DNA from 4 places in the Massilia sp. LXY-6 genome. Region 4 is predicted to be linked to each of the others. Evidence: predicted binding sites of a transcription regulator. Region 4 holds the regulator's gene; each other region holds the start of a gene.
What was found. The regulator FNR, encoded in region 4, switches genes on or off when oxygen is low (the NO sensors DNR and NnrR bind a similar motif). The targets are predictions, from matches to a motif close to TTGATNNNNATCAA.
Positions count from the first base shown of each region.

Region 1: cqsA (alpha-hydroxyketone-type quorum-sensing autoinducer synthase) is a predicted target of FNR. The motif match lies at 1,010-1,023, and genes of this name have one in related genera.
Region 2: ACI48D_RS07095 (XrtA system polysaccharide chain length determinant) is a predicted target of FNR. The motif match lies at 1,300-1,313, and genes of this name have one in related genera.
Region 3: ACI48D_RS15915 (KamA family radical SAM protein) is a predicted target of FNR. The motif match lies at 2,603-2,616, and genes of this name have one in related genera.

Region 1 is NZ_JBKFGF010000036.1:32,868-37,154, reverse strand. It holds gene cqsA (alpha-hydroxyketone-type quorum-sensing autoinducer synthase) at 1-944, opposite strand, end outside; gene ACI48D_RS16445 (sensor histidine kinase) at 1,127-2,488, shown strand; gene ACI48D_RS16440 (response regulator) at 2,485-3,486, shown strand; partial or broken gene ACI48D_RS16435 (EamA family transporter) at 3,627-4,022, opposite strand; gene zwf (glucose-6-phosphate dehydrogenase) at 4,239-4,287, shown strand, end outside.
Region 2 is NZ_JBKFGF010000012.1:90,993-95,279, forward strand. It holds gene ACI48D_RS07095 (XrtA system polysaccharide chain length determinant) at 1-1,263, opposite strand, end outside; gene ACI48D_RS07100 (S1C family serine protease) at 1,683-2,435, shown strand; gene ACI48D_RS07105 (XrtA/PEP-CTERM system exopolysaccharide export protein) at 2,569-3,171, shown strand; gene ACI48D_RS07110 (hypothetical protein) at 3,368-3,955, shown strand; gene ACI48D_RS07115 (HPr-rel-A system PqqD family peptide chaperone) at 3,969-4,241, shown strand; gene ACI48D_RS07120 (HprK-related kinase A) at 4,235-4,287, shown strand, end outside.
Region 3 is NZ_JBKFGF010000033.1:78,176-82,462, forward strand. It holds gene ACI48D_RS15910 (MFS transporter) at 1-1,096, opposite strand, end outside; gene ACI48D_RS15915 (KamA family radical SAM protein) at 1,114-2,517, opposite strand; gene ACI48D_RS15920 (cache domain-containing protein) at 2,795-3,244, shown strand; gene ACI48D_RS15925 (methyl-accepting chemotaxis protein) at 3,322-4,287, shown strand, end outside.
Region 4 is NZ_JBKFGF010000051.1:42,664-46,950, reverse strand. It holds gene ACI48D_RS21250 (DUF885 domain-containing protein) at 1-639, shown strand, start outside; gene ACI48D_RS21245 (EthD family reductase) at 688-1,002, opposite strand; gene fnr (fumarate/nitrate reduction transcriptional regulator Fnr) at 1,102-1,872, opposite strand; gene ACI48D_RS21235 (cytochrome ubiquinol oxidase subunit I) at 2,075-3,514, shown strand; gene cydB (cytochrome d ubiquinol oxidase subunit II) at 3,541-4,287, shown strand, end outside.

The DNA of each region.
Region 1 (4,287 bases), on a different contig from region 4:
CCGGTACGCACCTCCGCGGTGATGCGGCGCAGCGCCGCGCGGCGGGCATCGGCGCGCTCGACGAAATCGATGGCCGCGTCGAACCAGGCCAGTTCGTGGTTCAGCAGGCAGGAGCTGAAGATGGCCGGGCGCGACTCCGACAGGAAGTAGGGTTTGAAGCGGCTCGAACAGGTGATGATCCCGGCGCGGCCGGCGAACGCCTTGGCCAGCGAGGCGGTGCGGAAGTGCACGCGCTGTTCCAGTCCGGCGGCGATCACGAGGCCGGCCCCGCGCGGCCCGTGGGTGCCGAGCGAATGGGATTCGTCGACCACCAGCACGCTGCCGCTCTTCTCGGCCAGCGCGACCACGTCATGCAGCGGCGCCAGGCTGCCGTCGGTGCTGTACAGTGCGTCGACCACGATCACGCCGGCGCCGTGCCGGTCGAGCTGGCGTTTCAGGTGGTCCATATTGTTATGCAGAAAGGGGATTCCCTTGGCGCCGCCCAGCTGCACGCCGTCCCACAGCGAGGCATGCGCCATGATGTCGAGGTAGACCGGCACCTCCGGCGCGGCGATGCTGTGCAGCAGGCCCACGTTCGCCGCCCATCCCGACTGCGCCAGCACGGTCTCCTCGGCGCCCAGGAAGTCGGCGAACTTCTGTTCCAGCCGGTGCTGCAGGCTGCCGGCCTGCAGGAACACGGCCGACATCAGGGCCTGGCCGGCGTTCGCCCGCATGCAGTTCGCCTGGGCCGCGAGCAGGCTCGGCTCGTTCGACAGGCAGAGGTAATCGTTACCTGCCAGCATGACGGCACCCGCCCCCGGCCGTTTCCATACGTGGACGTGTTCGCCGCCCATCAGTTGCTCGATACGGGTCACGTGGTGCGCATCCATCCTGCGGGTGACGAAGGAGGGCATGTGCGGGACGGTGGAACGGACATTGATCTGGGTGGTGGTCAGCATGGTCATTTTTTTCTCCAAAAATACACATTGTGTCAATACGCAAGGATTCAGCTCGTCTCTTCGACACACCGTTGACCGAAATCAATTTGGGTCAAGCGAATTCCGTCAAGCTCAACCAAGAATTGAGTGAGATCAATTTCGAATTGGCAAGTAAAGAAAACGAACGGTCTACGACCGGGAGCTACCGAGTGAAGAATCTGCTGTACTGGAGCGTTGCAAGCATCAGTGCGCCGATCAGGGCGCGCTATCACTTGGCCCGGCCCGCCTTGCTGAGGTGGCTGCTGCGCCAGGAGCAGCAACAGGAGCACGCGCTTGTGCGTCTGCATTTCCTGGCATGGGTCGGCTGTATCGGTATGCCCTTGTACTACTTCGTCTGGACAGCTTGGTTCCCGCAAAAGTTCGAAAGCTTGGACCTGCGAATGCTGGGTTTCGTTCTTTGCCTTCCGGCTTTATTGTTCCCGCGCAAAATCAAGGGCAACTGGCTACGCGTCTACGAGTTCACCAGCGTGACTTATGTCATGCCTTTCTTTTTCAGCTACATGTTCCTGATGAACCATGGCTCGGCGGTGTGGGGCGAATCCTTGCTGCTGGCCCTAATCCTGCTGTTCCAATTCGATTCGCTATGGGCGCTGGCCTCCTGCACGGCCGGGGCGTTGCTCGCCTGCATCGTCTACGCCGTGGGCGGCGATCCGAACGCCGGGGCCGACGGTTTCCGCGCTTTTCCGCTGGCGCTGGAGCAGGCGCCGATCTATGTTTTCACGATCGTGATCGTGGCCCTCACCAAGGTCGGGCGCCGGGTGGTGGCGCGCGAAAAGCTGGCCGGCATGGCGCAGGCGCTGGGGATGGTGTCGCACGAACTGCGCACGCCCCTGATCAGCATTTCCGCCAACGTGCGCGGGATCGAGCGCGCGGCCTCCGGCTGGGAGGCCGGCGTGCCGGGGGCGCTGGCGCGGATCCGCTTCGAGGTGCGCCACATGAACCAGATGATCGACCTGTTCCTGCTGTCGGCGGCGGCGATGAACCAGCAGATGGCGCCCACCGAGCGGGTCTGGATGTCCGAGATGGTGCATGCGGTGATCGAACGCTACCCCTTCGTGACCGAGGAGCAGCGGCTGCAGGTGAACGTGGTGGTGCGCAGCGATTTCGCCTTCCTCGGCCGCCAGGAACTGGGCGCGGTGGTGCTGCTCAACCTGCTGCGCAATGCGCTCAAGGCCCTGCAGCGCGCCGGCAAGGGCAAGGTGCGGATCATCATCGACGGCGCCCGCAAGCGCCCGCGCCTGCTGCTGATGGACAGCGGCTGCGGCATCCCGGCCAGGCAACTCCCCTACATCTTCGAGCGCTTCTACTCGTATCCGGCGCATACCGGCTCCGGCATCGGCCTGGCCCTGTGCAAGGACATCGTGCACGCCTGGCACGGCAAGATCCGCTGCCGCTCGCGCGAGCACGTATACACCGTGTTCTCGCTGGAGTTCCCGCCCGCGCGCCGCGCGGCGGACGTGCCTCCGGCCCCGCCTTCCCCCCGAGCCCTTGATGACCGAGGCTTCCCATGACGCTCCCGATCTACCAGCATCCGACCATGACCGTCCTGGTCGACGACAGTCCCAGCTTCCTGCATAGCCTGCGCTTCCAGCTTGGACCGGCCTTCCCCAGCATCGCCTTCAGCGACACCGGCGCCGCGATCGCCTGGCTGCGCCGGCACGCCGCCGCCCCGGCCGCGCTGGCCGGCCTGCTCTCGCCCAGCGTCGACACCTACACCTTCGCGCCCCAACCCTACAACATCGCCCTGCACATCGAGCAGGTATGCGGGATCCGGCTCCAGCCGGAGCGCTTCCTGACGCCCTCCGTGCTGGTAGTCGACTATGCGATGCCGGGCATGGACGGGATCGCATTCTGCGAAGCGGTGCGTGAGCTGCCGTGCCGGAAAATCCTGCTGACCGGCGTCGCCGACGAGCGCGTCGCCATCGAAGCCTTCAACCGCGGCCTGATCGACCGCTACGTGCGCAAGAGCGACGTGCACGCCCTCGACCGCCTCGAAGCCGAGCTCACCCGGCTGCAGGAGGGCTTTTTCCTGGCCCAATCGGAGACGCTGCGCATGTTGCTCGCGCTGCACGACTACAGCTTCGTCAACGATCCCGCGATCTGCGGCCTGGTGCGCGAGCTCGGCGCGCGCCACAAGATCGTCGAGCACTACCTGTACAACTCCCCGCCGGGCTTCCTGATGATGGACCGCGACGCCCGCCCCTGGCTGCTGGCCGTCGAGTCCGAACACGGCATGAACGCCCACTTCGAGATCGCGCTCGACGGCGGCGCTCCGCCCTCGCTGCTGGAAGCGCTCGAGCAGCGCCGCATGGTGCCGAACTTCAGCGACGGCGACGGCATGTACTCGCCGGTCCGGCATAAGGAATGGCACCGCTTCACCGCGCCGGCCCAGGTCTGCCACGGCCGCGAGCCGTACTACTGGGCGATGTTCGCGCTGGACCCGGGGGTGCTGGACGGGCCGATGGAGTCTTTCGCGGCCTTCCAGCGCAAGCATCCGGCGAGCGCCTGAGCACCCCAACCCGCCCCGGCGCCCGGCCGTGGCGCTGGTCGCTGGTTTTTTGGGTTGTCTTGTTTGTTCATGTCGGTTAGTTGCAAATCGCCGAATGACGTGTGCTGCCCATGTCATCCGCGCTTGCCGCCGGCACGGCTGCCGAGCGCCAGCCCGAGCCACCCCAGCGGCGCGAAGCGCTCGCCGCCGAGCATGCCGGCACCGAGCATGGTCAGCTGCACGGCGCCGAACAGGATCAGGGCGCCGCTCCCGGCCGGCAGCGAGACGTAGGCGAACGAGAACAGCGCCACGTAGGCGAACAGCAGTACGGCGGAGCGCCAGCCGCCCTCTTCCCGGGGCCGGCGCCCAATGCGCACCGCGCAGGCCAGCACCAGCGCGCCGGCCGCCAGCCGGAGTGCGCCGAAGGTGGCCGGATCGATCTGGCCCTGCTGCAGCGCCAGCCGGCACAACAGGGAATTGGCGGCGAAGGCCAGCATCGCCACCGAGCTCAGGCCGGCGGCGGCCAGTGCCGGTCGTGTCCCGGCCATCGTCGACATGAGCGCGCCCTCCCTGTGTCAAGCGGCGGGAAGCGCCGCCGCGACATGTTAGCCGAAGGTTCCCTAAATGGCGCTCACCTTGTAAGCTATGCACGCCGACACCGGACCGGGGCGCCGCCGCCGGCCACAAGCCGCGCTTGCGAGCGCATCCGCTGTCCTTCTGCTACCGTATCGAGCTTGCCGACGGCTTCCTCAACCTCATTGACTGAACACGACATGACCCTCTCGACAGAATCGGATACCGGCCTTCCCCTCGACATGACCA
Region 2 (4,287 bases), on a different contig from region 4:
GTTCGGGCCGGTCGGCTGGAGCGGGACGGTCGGCGGATCGATCACGCGGAAGGTCAGCATGTCGGTGGCGGACGACAGGTCGCCCGACAGGCGCGCGGATTCGCGGCGTTCGAGCAGCTTCTGGTAGTTTTCCTTGTTGACCTGGTAGTCGCGGTTGAGCTGGACCAGCTGGGCTTCGACTTCCGGCACCGAGGCACTCTGCGTGCGCAGGCGGGCGACGCGGGCCGCGTATTCGTCGACGCGGGTGCGCATCGACGCCACGCGGGCCTCGGCCTGCGACAGCGAGACGTTCAGCTGCTGCAGCATCGGGCTGTAGCCTGCACCCGGATCGGCGCTGCGCTTCTTCTGCTTGGCCAGCTCGGCCTTCTGCGCCAGCAACTGTTCCATCAGGCGGCGGTTGGCCACGATGTCCGGGTGCTGCTCGGTGAACTGCAGGCGCAGCGTATCCAGGCTCTTCTGGGTGGTGGCGATGCGGGTTTCCAGCTCCGGATCGGTGACCGCGATGTCCGCGATTTCGCCTGGCTTGGCCGGCTCGCCCGAGATCTGGCGGCGGATCGCGTTACGGGCCTGCTCGGCTTCGGCCAGTTCCAGGCGCGCCTGGCTCAGCTGGTCGGTGGCCTGGAGCAGCTGGCTGCTGAAGTCGCCGCCGCCGCCTTCGCGCGGCAGCAGACCCATGTTCTTGATCTTGAATTCCTTCAGCGAGTTTTCGGCGGCGGTCAGCTTCTCTTCATACGTCTTGATCTGGTCGTCGATGAACTGCACGGCCTTTTCCGAATCCTGCTTCTTGCCGCTGAAGCTGCCCTCGACGAAGATGGTCAGCAGGGACTGCACAACGTCCTTGCCCAGCTTTGGATTGTCCGAGGTATAGGTGATCGTATAGATGTCGTCACGCTCGGTGCCGGCGATCTTGATCTTCGACATCAGCTCGTCGACGATCTTCTCGTGCTCCTTGGTGTCCTTGGCCTTGACGTCCAGGTCCACCATGCGCATCAGGCGCTCGACGTTCGGACGGCTGATCAGGGTACGGCGCATGAAGACCACCTGCTGATCCAGGTTGGGCAGGGTGGTCATTCCCGAAAGCAAAGGCTTGAGGATGCTTTGCGTATCGACGTAGACGCGGGCCGACGCTTCGTACTGATTCGGCAGGCGCAGCACCACGGCCCAGCCGATGACGGCGATGGTCCAGGTAATGGCGACGGCATACCAGCGGTATTTGCCAATCGCTTTAAAGAAGCTCAGGAGGGTGGCTGTGATCTCTGCCATCTGTCAATCTCACCATGAAAGATCCGGGGTCTTGTATTGATCCGGATCAAAGAAAAAAAAGATACTTCGCATCATCGCTTGTACTCATGTCAATTGCAATTAAGCACAAGAAAAATGTGAAGAGCTCAACAAGACGTACCTCGTCTACAACACAAATTCCATACAGAAACACGAAGATGCACTAATGTTGGATTACCTTTGTCGTATTGTTGATTAAGGAGTAACAAAATATGGGCGACTCTTGCGACGAAACAACGAGACTTCTACGTGCACGGTGTTCATGGAGTAGACTTGCGAAATCGCAACTTTCAAAAAGAAATCGATTCATTGTAATGTCTAAATTGCAAAAGGGGGTGCACGGTTGGTGCGCTACTGAAACACGCTACGAGTTTCGCTTTGGAAAAGTATCCGATGCCTTCGTGCAACGACTGCTGGCGGGGCTGCTGGCCCTCTGCGTGCTGAGTCCGGCGAGATGCGCTGAGCTGACTGCGGTGATCCCGGCCGTCAAGCGCTCGGTGGTCGGTATCGGGACGTTCGAGCGTACGCGCAGTCCCTCGGTCGTGTTCTCCGGCACCGGTTTCGTGACGGGGGACGGCTTGAGTGTGATTACGAACGCGCATGTGGTGCCCGACAAGGTCGACGAGGCACGCATGGAGCAGATCGGCATCGTGACCAGTGACGGCGACACCGTGCGCTTCCGTCCGGCGCAACTGGTGGCGCGCGACAACGAACACGACCTGGCCCACCTGCGCCTGAGCGGGCCGCCCTTGCCGGCACTAAAGCTGGGGGATTCGGACAGCGTGGCCGAGGGCCAGGGCCTGGCGTTTACCGGCTACCCGCTGGGCATGGTGCTGGGCCTGCATGCGGCCACCCACCGCGCGACCCTGGCTGCCATCACGCCGATCGTCATGCCTTCGCTGAACTCGCGCAAGCTTGATGTGCGCCAGCTGGTCCAGCTGCAGCGTACCTCCTTCGACATCTTCCAGCTCGACGGTACTGCTTACCCCGGCAACAGCGGCAGCCCGGTGTACGACCCGGACAGCGGCGTCGTCTGGGGTGTGATCAACGCTGTGTTCGTCAAAGGACTGAAGGAAACCGCAATCAGCAATCCCAGCGGTATCACCTATGCGGTCCCGGTGAAGTACGTAAAAAACCTGATGCAACAGAAATGAAACCTTAGGAAAGATTTCAATCGTGCACGGTCTTTTCCTGAAGCACTCTGGTATACAATAATCCACTGTTAATGGCTTACTAACATATTTGTGTTCGACGAAAGGGAATGACGTGGGCAAGTACAAGGCGAACCTGATCAAACATACGGCTGTGGCGACCGCCACTGTGCTTGCACTGGCGTTGACCGGCTGTGCCACCAGTACTCCCGTGCCGCAAACCCAGGTGACCAATCCGGACTACCTGATCGGGCCGGGCGATACCGTCAATATCATGGTGTGGCGCAACCCGGAAGTGTCGATGTCGGTACCGGTACGCCCGGACGGCAAGATCACGACGCCGCTGGTCGAAGACCTGCCGGCTGCCGGCAAGACCTCGACCGAACTGGCGCGCGACATCGAAAAAGCGCTCGCCAAGTTCATCCAGCAGCCGGTGGTGACCGTCATCGTCACCAACTTCATCGGCAATTTCAGCGAACAGATCCGTGTGATCGGCCAGGCCACCAAGCCGCAGGCGCTGCCTTACCGCCGCGACATGAGCTTGATGGACGTGCTGATCGCGGTCGGCGGCGTGACGGAATTCGCGTCAGGCAACCGCGCCAGCGTGATCCGTACTGTCGACGGCAAGCAGCAGAAGTTCAATGTGCGCCTGGACGACTTGATCAAGGAAGGCGATATCTCGGCCAACATGCCGATGCGCCCGGGCGACGTGCTGGTCATCCCCGAAAGTTTCTTCTAAATTGTTTCGCGTCGATATTTTTTACAGTCGACAGCGTTCCAACATACAATAGAATTTCCGGATAGCACATCAGGGAATAAGCGCCTGATTTCAAATGTTTTTTTCGGAATCATGTGATCGTGGCGCGGAACTTGCTTTCCATAAGAAGTGAGGCACACTTCACATGAAAAGCAGTACATCTTTGGGGATATCGCACGTGACAACCGACAATCAAGAAAACAAGGGAAACGCAGCGCCGTTGCCCTTGAGCGAGCGCGGTGCAACGCGGCGCCGGTTGGCCAAGGCCGGCATCGGTGCCGCGGGTATCCTCTGGACGCTGGAAAGCCGCGCCACCATGAACACGATGATCTGCAAGGCGCCTTCCGGCGCACTGTCGGGAGGCTTGAGCAGCCACTATAGTCCGGCGACGGCATGCAGCGGCCTGTCGCCCGGCTATTGGAAGAACCATCGTTCCTGGCCGGTGTCGCGCAATATCATGTTTACCTCGGTATTCGACGTCCAGGGCGAAAAAAGCACCTGCACGGAACAGACCATCAACCAGTCCTACCTGTGCTCGACCATGCTGAACCTGCTGAGCAAGCAGTCGTTCGACCGCTACAATCTCGGCATGCATCTGGTGGCCACCTATCTGAATATCATGTCTGGCAAGATCAGCTTCCTCTCGGTCGACACGCTGCAGAAGATGTGGACCGACGTGCAGGCGACTGGCCACTACAGCCCGGCTTCCGGCGTCTTCTGGAGCGCCGAGCAGGTCAAGAACTATCTCCAGGCTACCCACGACTAAGGCGGTAACGAGTATGTGGCGCGTGGTTCCGGGGCAATCTCTTGCCTTTCGGGAATGGGACGGAGAAGTGGTGCTGTACAACGACCTGTCGGGCAACACCCACCTGCTGGACGGCGGTGCGATCGATGTGCTGCAGGCGCTGCGCATGGGTCCCGCCGATGCCGCCACCCTGGCGGCCGGCCTGGCCGAAGGGTTTGACACCGATGCCGATGAGTTATCCGTCATGATCGAGGACATGCTGGCCGGCTTGGCCACGCTCGACCTGGTCGAATTGATCCCATGCTGACCGTCGCCGACCTGCCGCGGCGCGAGCTGGCGGCGCGCCTGGCCGG
Region 3 (4,287 bases), on a different contig from region 4:
AGCCGGCCTGCACCAGGAATGCACCGACGAAAATCAGGAGGTTCAGGCAGGTGGCGGCGCGCCCGGTCAGCTCCTTGGGCATGCTCTGCGTGACGATCGCGAACTCGATTCCAGTGATGGTGCCCACCAGCGTGAACAGGACCGACAGCAGTTGCAGGCTGGGACGCCAATTCAGCGCGATCGCCAGCTGCACCAGCACGAACAGCGCCACCCCGGCCGCCGCCACGTCGAGCCGTGCGATGCCGCGCCGGCCTGCCCATTCGGTGAGCATGCCGGTGCCGATCGCGCCGAAGATGACGGCCGCCATGCTGAGGTACAGCAGCCAGGCCACCGCGGCGTCGGAAAAGCCGGCGGTATCCGACAGCCAGCGGCCGATCCACAGGCCCTGCACGCCGAAGAACACCATGTGGGGCAGCAGCACGAACGAGGCGACCTTGCGAAATGCCGGATGCCGGTAGACCGCGAGCACCGAGCGCAGGTCGGGCGGCCTGGCGCTGGACGGCCTGGCGGTCTGCGGGTAGACCAGCGCGATCAGCAACCCGGTGCACGCGATGGAGCCGGCCAGCACGATGAACAGATGGCGCCAATCGGTGAACTGCAGGGCCAGCCGCACGGGCGTGGTGCCGGTGGCCGATCCCAGGCCGCCGGCCGCCATCAGATAACCGTTCATCGAGGGCAGCTTGTCGGCCGAGACCCAGGTCGCGACCGCCTTCATCGCCGACATGAAGCAGCCGCCCAGCCCCAGGCCGATCACGAAGCGCGCCAGTATCAATTCGCCGAAACTCTGGCCGAACGCGAACATGAGCGTGCCAAGGGCGGCGCACAGCATCAGCACCAGCTGCACCGTGCGCGGGCCCCAACGGTCGAGCGCGATCCCGACCGGCAGCTGCACCAGCGCAAACGAAAAGAACAGCGCGCTGGTGAGCAGGCCGAGCTGCGCCGGCGTCAGGTGCATCGAGCTGACCAGGTAGGGAGCCAGCACGGCATTCACGTTGCGCATCAGGCAGGAGAGGAAATGCCCGAGCGCGAACGGCAGGAAGACGCATGTAAAAACCGCCGCGCGTGTCAGGCGCGGCGGTTGGGCTGGAGAGTCCATGTGAGCTCTTCAGCTTGTCATGCGGCGGTGGGCTGGTTGTCGCTGGCGCGCCGGTCGCGGCCTGCCTGCGCAATCGGGATCACGCGCCCGGCCGGTCCGTGCAGAGCGGCCTCGCCCTCTCCCTCGAAGAAGAACTTCTTGCGGCCGAACGCCGGCACCAGGTCGTCGAGCCAGGTCGCCTCGGCGTCGTACTTGGCGAAGAATGGCTTCCTGACCCATTCGGGATTGCGGGCCTGGAGGAACTGCAGCGCGAACAGCTTTTCGCCGTTGATGGTGACCACGCCGTCGATCACGACCTTGCCCGGGAACGCACTCATCGACGGTCCGCGCACGGTGCGCGACAGGCCTGACACCATCGAATAGGCGGACTGGAAGATTTCGTGGGCCTTCACCAGCGGCAGCGCGAAGTAGTCGCGCGGACCGGTGTCGCGCTCGACGAACATGTAGTAGGGAATGGCGCCCAGGCGCACCCCGGTGGTCCACAGCTCGGCCCAGCTTTTCGGGTCTTCGTTAATATGGCGGATCAGCGGGCCTTGCATACGCAGGGTGGCGCCGGTGCCGACGATGCGCTTGACCGCCTGCTGCGCCACCGCACTGCGCAGCTCGACGGCGTGGTTGTAGTGGCCCATGATGGCGAGGTTCTTGCCCGACGCGACCACCTTCTCGAACAGGCGCATCAGGTCGTCGCTGTCACGGTCGGACACGAAACGCTGCGGCCAGTAGGCGACCGACTTGGTGCCGATGCGGATGTTCTGGATATGCGCCAGCTTCGGCTCCAGCAGCGGTTCAATGAAAGCTGCCAGCGAACGGGTATTCATGATCATCGGGTCGCCCCCGGTGAACAGGACATCGGTCACGTCCGGATGCGCTTCCAGGTAGGACACCAGCTGGGTGGTTTCTTTGGCATCGAACTTCATGTCGTCCATGCCGGCGAACTGCGGCCAGCGGAAGCAGAAGGTGCAGTAGGCATGGCAGGTCTGCCCCGAACTCGGAAAGAACAGCACCGTTTCCTTGTACTTGTGCTGCAGCCCCTTGAGCGGAGCGTCGTTGACGCGCGGGACGTTATGGGTCAACTGGCCGGCCGGGTGCGGGTTCATTCGCATGCGGATGGCGTGCACCAGCTTCGCAATCGCGGCCTCGTCTTTTTTGAACAGCACCAGCTCGCGCAGCTGTTCGTACTCTTTTGCCGGCAGCATGTCGCGGTGCGGGAAAGTCAGCCGATAGATCGGATCGTCGGGAACCCTGCTCCAGTCGATCAATTGCTCCATTACATATTCGTTAGTACGGAACGGCAGCACGTGGGATATCACCTGGACCGCTTCCTGCAGGTCGGGGTGCATCCATTGCCACTGGCGCGCAGTGGCGATCGACTGTCGGGTATAGGGTTTGAACTTCGGGAAGGTGGCGTCGGGAGTGGTCACAGGGGTTCTCCGCAAAGAAGAATGGTTGACGTACGGAACTAATTTCTAGCAGGAACTAATGGTAGACAGCGTGCTGGAACATGAGTTGCCGCCAATCAATCCCTTCTGCGCTACTTGTCTGGACAGGCTTATGCGCTGCGGAAGATCAGCGTCGTGCCCTGCGCGGACACATCCGCACCAATTTGCGTTACAACAACTCGGCCGGAGAGCCCACGGCGTAGAGTTCGCAATGCTAATAAGCAACATTAGACCAAGCCTCATTTCGAAAGGACATGCCATGAAGTTGCTCGTCACTGCTACTGCCCTATGCCTGGTCTGTGCCAGCGCCCTGGCCAACGACCCCTCCGAAAAAGATGCCGTCGCCATGGTCGAACGCGGCGCTGCCTTCATGAAGAACAAGGGTAAGGCTGAAATGATCAAACGCATCAGTGCCAAGGATCCGGACTTCTGCCAGGGTGAACTGTATGTCGGCATGCGCGACGTCAAGACCGGGATCATGCTGGCGCACCCGTACAACGCGTCGATCGTAGGCAAGGACCTGACCGACGTGCCGGACGCCAACGGCAAGAAGTACCGGCGCGAGATCATCGAGACGGCTGCGGCCAAGGGCAAGGGTTGGGTCGACTACCAGTACAAGAATCCCAAGTCGGGCAAGATCGAACCGAAGACGACCTACGTCCTGCGGGTCGACGATGTGGTGCTGGAGGCCGGGCTGTACAAGAAATGACGGTGCGCCGGTAGCGGTCCGGCGCTGAATCATGGGCGGCGGAAGCCGCCCCGTTGTTGTTCATGCAGGAGCAAAGCATGCTGAAAAAATTGCGGATCGGTCCGAAGCTGCTGCTGGCGCCCGGACTGGTGCTGGTATTACTGCTGATGCTGTCCGGCGCAGCCTGGTACGGGATGGTGCGCCAGAACGCCTCGCTGGAAAACATGGTGCAGGTGCGGGCGGCACGCCTGCAGAGCGTCGCCGACATCGCTGGCGACGCAAAATACGTGCACGCCAACGCCTACCAGCTGCTGGCCTGGATCAACGGCAGCTTCGCGAAGAACCGGCTCGATGCCCTGATCGCCGACATCGGCCGCCGCCATGCCGCGCTCAAGACCCAGCTGGGCGAGCTGTCGAAAGTGGCGAACCCCGCCGAGCGCAAGCCGGTCGAGGCTTCCTTGACGGCGCTGGCCGCGTATGCCAAGGCGGTTCAGGAGACCATCGAGATGGCGCAGGTCGACCAGTCGATCGCCACCAATTCGATGCAGAAGGCGGAAAAGGATTTCGGCCTCTTGAACCAGCAGCTGGCCCAGCTGGCCGCCCTGGAAAAGACCTTGAGCGAGCAGGCCTACACCGCCGCGCGCGAGGAATTCCACAGCCTGGGCAGCACCATGGCCTTCCTGGTGCTGTTGTCGATCGTCGTGTCGCTGGCGGTAACCATGCGCGTGCGGCGCGCCATGTTGGCCGACATCGGCGCGATTTCAACGGTGGTCGGCGAGCTGGCGGCGGGTCGCCTGTCGGTCAGCGCGAAGAGCGAGGGCGGCGACGAGATCGCCGGCGTCTCCCGTGCGCTCGACCACACCATCGCCACGCTCAACCAGACCCTGCGCAGCGTGCTCAATTCGGTGCGTTCGATCGACACTGCCTCGAAGGAGATCGCCACCGGCAACCTCGACCTGTCGACCCGCACCGAGCTGCAGGCCGGTTCGCTGCAGCAGACCGCCAGCGCGATGGAAACGCTGACCACGGCGGTCAAGGACAACGCCAACAATGCGCGCCTGGCC
Region 4 (4,287 bases):
CCGCTGACGGAAGCGTCGGCCGCCGCCCATTACACGCTGCCGGCACCGGACGGCAGCCGCCCCGGCATCTTCTGGGTGCCGATGCGCGGCCCGGGCTTCGACATGATCCGCATGCGCAGCCTGTCCTACCACGAGGCGGTGCCGGGCCACCACTTCCAGCTGGCGATCCAGCAGGAGAGAACCGATCTGCCGAAGTTCCGCGCCCAGCGCATCTTCGGCGGCGGCAGCGCCCACAGCGAGGGCTGGGGCCTGTATGCCGAGCGCCTGGCGGTGGAACAGGGCTGGTACGAGGGAGACGTTCCGGGCCTGCTGGGCGCGCTCGGCTCGGAGCTGTTCCGCGCGCGGCGTCTGGTGGTCGACACCGGCCTGCACACCAAGGGATGGACGCGCCAGCAGGCGATCGACTACGGCATCGGCGCCCAGGAAGTGGAGCGCTACGTGGCCTGGCCGGGTCAGGCCTGCGCCTACATGGTCGGCATGCTGCGCATCCTCGAACTGCGCGACAAGGCGAAACAGGAACTCGGCGACAAGTTCTCGCTGCCGGCCTTCCACGACGTGGTGCTGAAGAACGGTTCGGTGCCGCTGGATGTGCTGGGCGAGATCGTGCAGCGCTGGGTGGCGCAGCAGAAGCAAGCCTGATGCCCTGAGGTCCTCACCCGGCGGCGCTGTTGCCGCCGCCGGGTGAGCTTATCCGACCACGACCTCGCTGATCTGGATGACCGGGGTCTGGTTGGTGTAGTTCGGAATATCGGCCATGATTTCCTTCGAATGCGGACCGAAGCCGGCCTGGAAGGCATCGACCGAGTCGCAGAACAGGTGGCCCATGGCGATGTAGGGCGTATTCGATGCGGACGGGCCGGCCGAAATCGCCCTGTCCACCGTGTAGTACTTGCAGTAGTCGCCCATCAGCTTCTTCACCATGGGCATGTGCTGCTCACGGTAGTAGGCGTCGTCGAAACGTGCTTCGGGACTGTTGGGATACATGACGCTCACCTTGATCATCGTTTGTCTCCTTCTTGTGGGTGGCTCGAGCATATGAGCTCATCGTGCCCCGAAGTCCGGGCCTTGGCAAGTACTTGATGCGCGCTGAAGCACGCGCACTCACGCCATCGGGCTGCACTGCTCCGTCCCCGCCGCCATCGCCTTCAAGCGCGGCAGGTCGAGCAGGGTCACTTCGCGCTTGTCGATCGCGACCAGCCCCAGTTTCTTGAAACGCGACAGCAGGCGGCTGACGCTTTCGATGGTCAGGCCGAGGTAGTTGCCGATGTCTTCGCGCGACATGCGCAGGGCGAACTGGGTGGGCGAGTAGCCGCGGGCGGCGTAACGAGCGGATTTATTGACGAGGAAGACGGCGAAACGCTGCTCGGCCCGCATATTCCCGAGCAGGAGCATGACGTTTTGCTCACGTGTAATTTCCTGGCTCATGATGCGGTGGAAATGGCGCAGCAGGGCCGGCACGTGGCCGAACAGCTCTTCCAGGTTGGCGAAGGGAATCTCGCAGACTTCGCTGTCTTCCAGCGCCACCGCATCGCAGCGATAGCGGTCGCCACTGATCGCATCCATGCCCAGCAGTTCGCCGGCCATCTGAAAGCCCGTGATCTGGGCTTCGCCGGCGGCATTCACCTGGTAGGTCTTGAAATGCCCGAAGCGCACCGCGTACAGGTTGCGGAACGGCTCCCCCATCTTGTACAGGGCTTCGTCGCGCTCGAGGCGGCGGCGGCGCCCGATGATCTTGTCGAGGCGGTCGATGTCCGCATCCTCCAGGCCCATCGGCAGGCAGAGCTGGTGCATGCTGCAGGCCGCGCAGCTGGCCTTCAGCGCTTGCACGTTGAGGGGCTTGTTGTCGCTTGGGAAGGTAATGGCCTGGGTCATCGCGAAGGAAGGAGGCGGTTGGCTGTCGATATCCGGATTATACGGCCCGTTGCTGCGCTCGGGGCCGCTTGCCGGCCCCGGTCTTGACGGCCATTTCATATACTGTGGCATTTTTGCCGGACCGGCCCCTTGCCATCCTGCCAATCGTGCGCGCCCTGGCCCATGCTAGATTCTGCACACGACAATAGCGAGGGGGACTTTCATGTTCGGCTTGGCGGCATTGGACCTGGCGCGCGTGCAATTCGCGTTCACGATGTCGTTCCACATCCTGTTCCCGGCCATCACCATCGGCCTGGCCAGTTACCTGATGGTGCTGGAGCTGTGCTGGCTGAAGACGAAGCGCCAGGTGTTCGTCGACCTCTACCACTTCTGGCTGAAGATCTTCGCCGTCGACTTCGGCATGGGCGTGGTGTCCGGGATCGTGATGGCTTACCAGTTCGGCACCAACTGGAGCTATTTTTCGGAGTACGCCGGCGCCATCACCGGGCCGCTGCTAGCCTACGAGGTGCTGACCGCCTTCTTCCTGGAGGCCGGCTTCCTGGGCGTGATGCTGTTCGGCTGGACCAAAGTCGGGCCCGGGCTGCACTTCCTGGCCACCTGCATGGTGGCGCTCGGAACGCTTATCTCCGCCACCTGGATCCTCGGCTCGAACAGCTGGATGCAGACCCCGCAGGGCTACGCCATCGTCGATGGGCGCATGGTGCCGGTCGACTGGCTGAAGATCGTCTTCAATCCCTCGTTTCCCTACCGGCTGGTGCACATGTCGATCGCCGCCTTCCTGTCGACCGCGCTGTTCGTGGGCAGCTCGGCCGCCTGGCATCTCTTGAGGGGGCGCATGGATGGCCAACGCGGCGAGGCGGTACGCACCATGCTGTCGATGGCGATGTGGATGTTGCTGATCGTGGCGCCGATCCAGGCCGTGGTCGGCGACATGCATGGGCTGAACACCCTGCAGCACCAGCCAGCCAAGATCGCCGCACTCGAGGGTCACTGGGAAAACGAGGGCGACAAGCCGCTGCCGCTGTTGCTGTTCGGCATCCCGTCGATGAAGGACGAGGAAACCAAATTCGCGATCGGCATCCCGCGGGTCGGCAGCTGGATCCTGACCCACACCTGGGGCGGCCAGATCAAGGGCCTGAAGGAATTTCCGCGCGACCAGCGGCCGAATTCCCTGATCCTCTTCTGGAGCTTCCGCGTCATGGTCGGCCTGGGCCTCCTGATGATCGCGCTAGGCGCCTGGAGCCTGTGGCTGCGCATCAGGAAAAAGCTGTTCACGCACCGGCTGTTCCTGCGCATGGCGATGTGGATGGGGCCGGCGGGCCTGCTGGCGGTGCTGGCCGGCTGGATCACCACCGAGGTCGGACGCCAGCCCTGGATCGTGTACGGCGTGCTGCGCACCGCGGACGGCGCCTCGAAAATCACGGCCGGGCCGCTGGCGCTGAGCCTGGCCGTATTCGTGGTCGCCTACTTGTTCGTGTTCGGCGTCGGCATCGCCTACGTGCTGCGGCTGGTGCGCAAGGGACCGCAGGCCTTCGACCTCAGCCGCACGCCGCAGGGCGGGCCGGGCAGGGGACGGACGCCGGCGCGGCCGCTGTCGGTGCCCGAAGCGGACGCCTCCGTCAACGAAGACAATGTAACCTGAGCCTTACCTGAGGCACCGGAACGAGCATGAACATCGACATCACCGCGGTCTGGGCCACGATCATCTTCTTCTCCGTCTTCATGTACGTGGTGCTGGACGGCTTCGACCTCGGCATCGGCATGCTGTATCCCTTCGTGCCGGGCAAGCGCGAGCGCGACGTCATGATGAACTCGGTGGCGCCGATCTGGGACGGCAACGAGACCTGGCTGGTGCTGGGCGGGGAAGGGCTGCTGGCGGCCTTCCCGGCCGCCTACGCGGTGATCCTGCCGGGGCTCTACCTGCCGCTGATCTTCATGCTGGTGGGGCTGATCTTCCGCGGCGTGGCCTTCGAATTCCGTTTCAAGGCCAACGACCGCGAACGGCCGATCTGGGACCTGGCTTTCATCTGCGGTTCGACGGCGGCGGCGTTCTTCCAGGGGGTGTCGCTGGGGGCGTACCTGGCAGGAATTCCGGTGTCGGGGCGCAGCTACGCCGGCGGCCCGCTCGACTGGTTCGCGCCGTTCCCGCTGGCGGCCGGCTGCGGGGTGATGATCGCCTATGCGCTGTTGGGCGCGACCTGGCTGGTGATGAAGACCGAGGGCGAGCTGCATGGCCGGATGGTGAAGCTGGCGCGCCTCTTCACCTGGCTGCTGCTGGGGGCGATCGCGGCGGTCAGCGTCTGGACGCCGCTGTCGCAGCATCAGGTGGCCGAGCGCTGGTTCAGCTTTCCGAACCTGCTGATCCTGTCGCCGGTGCCGCTACTGGTGGCGGCATCCGCGTTCTGGCTGCTGTGG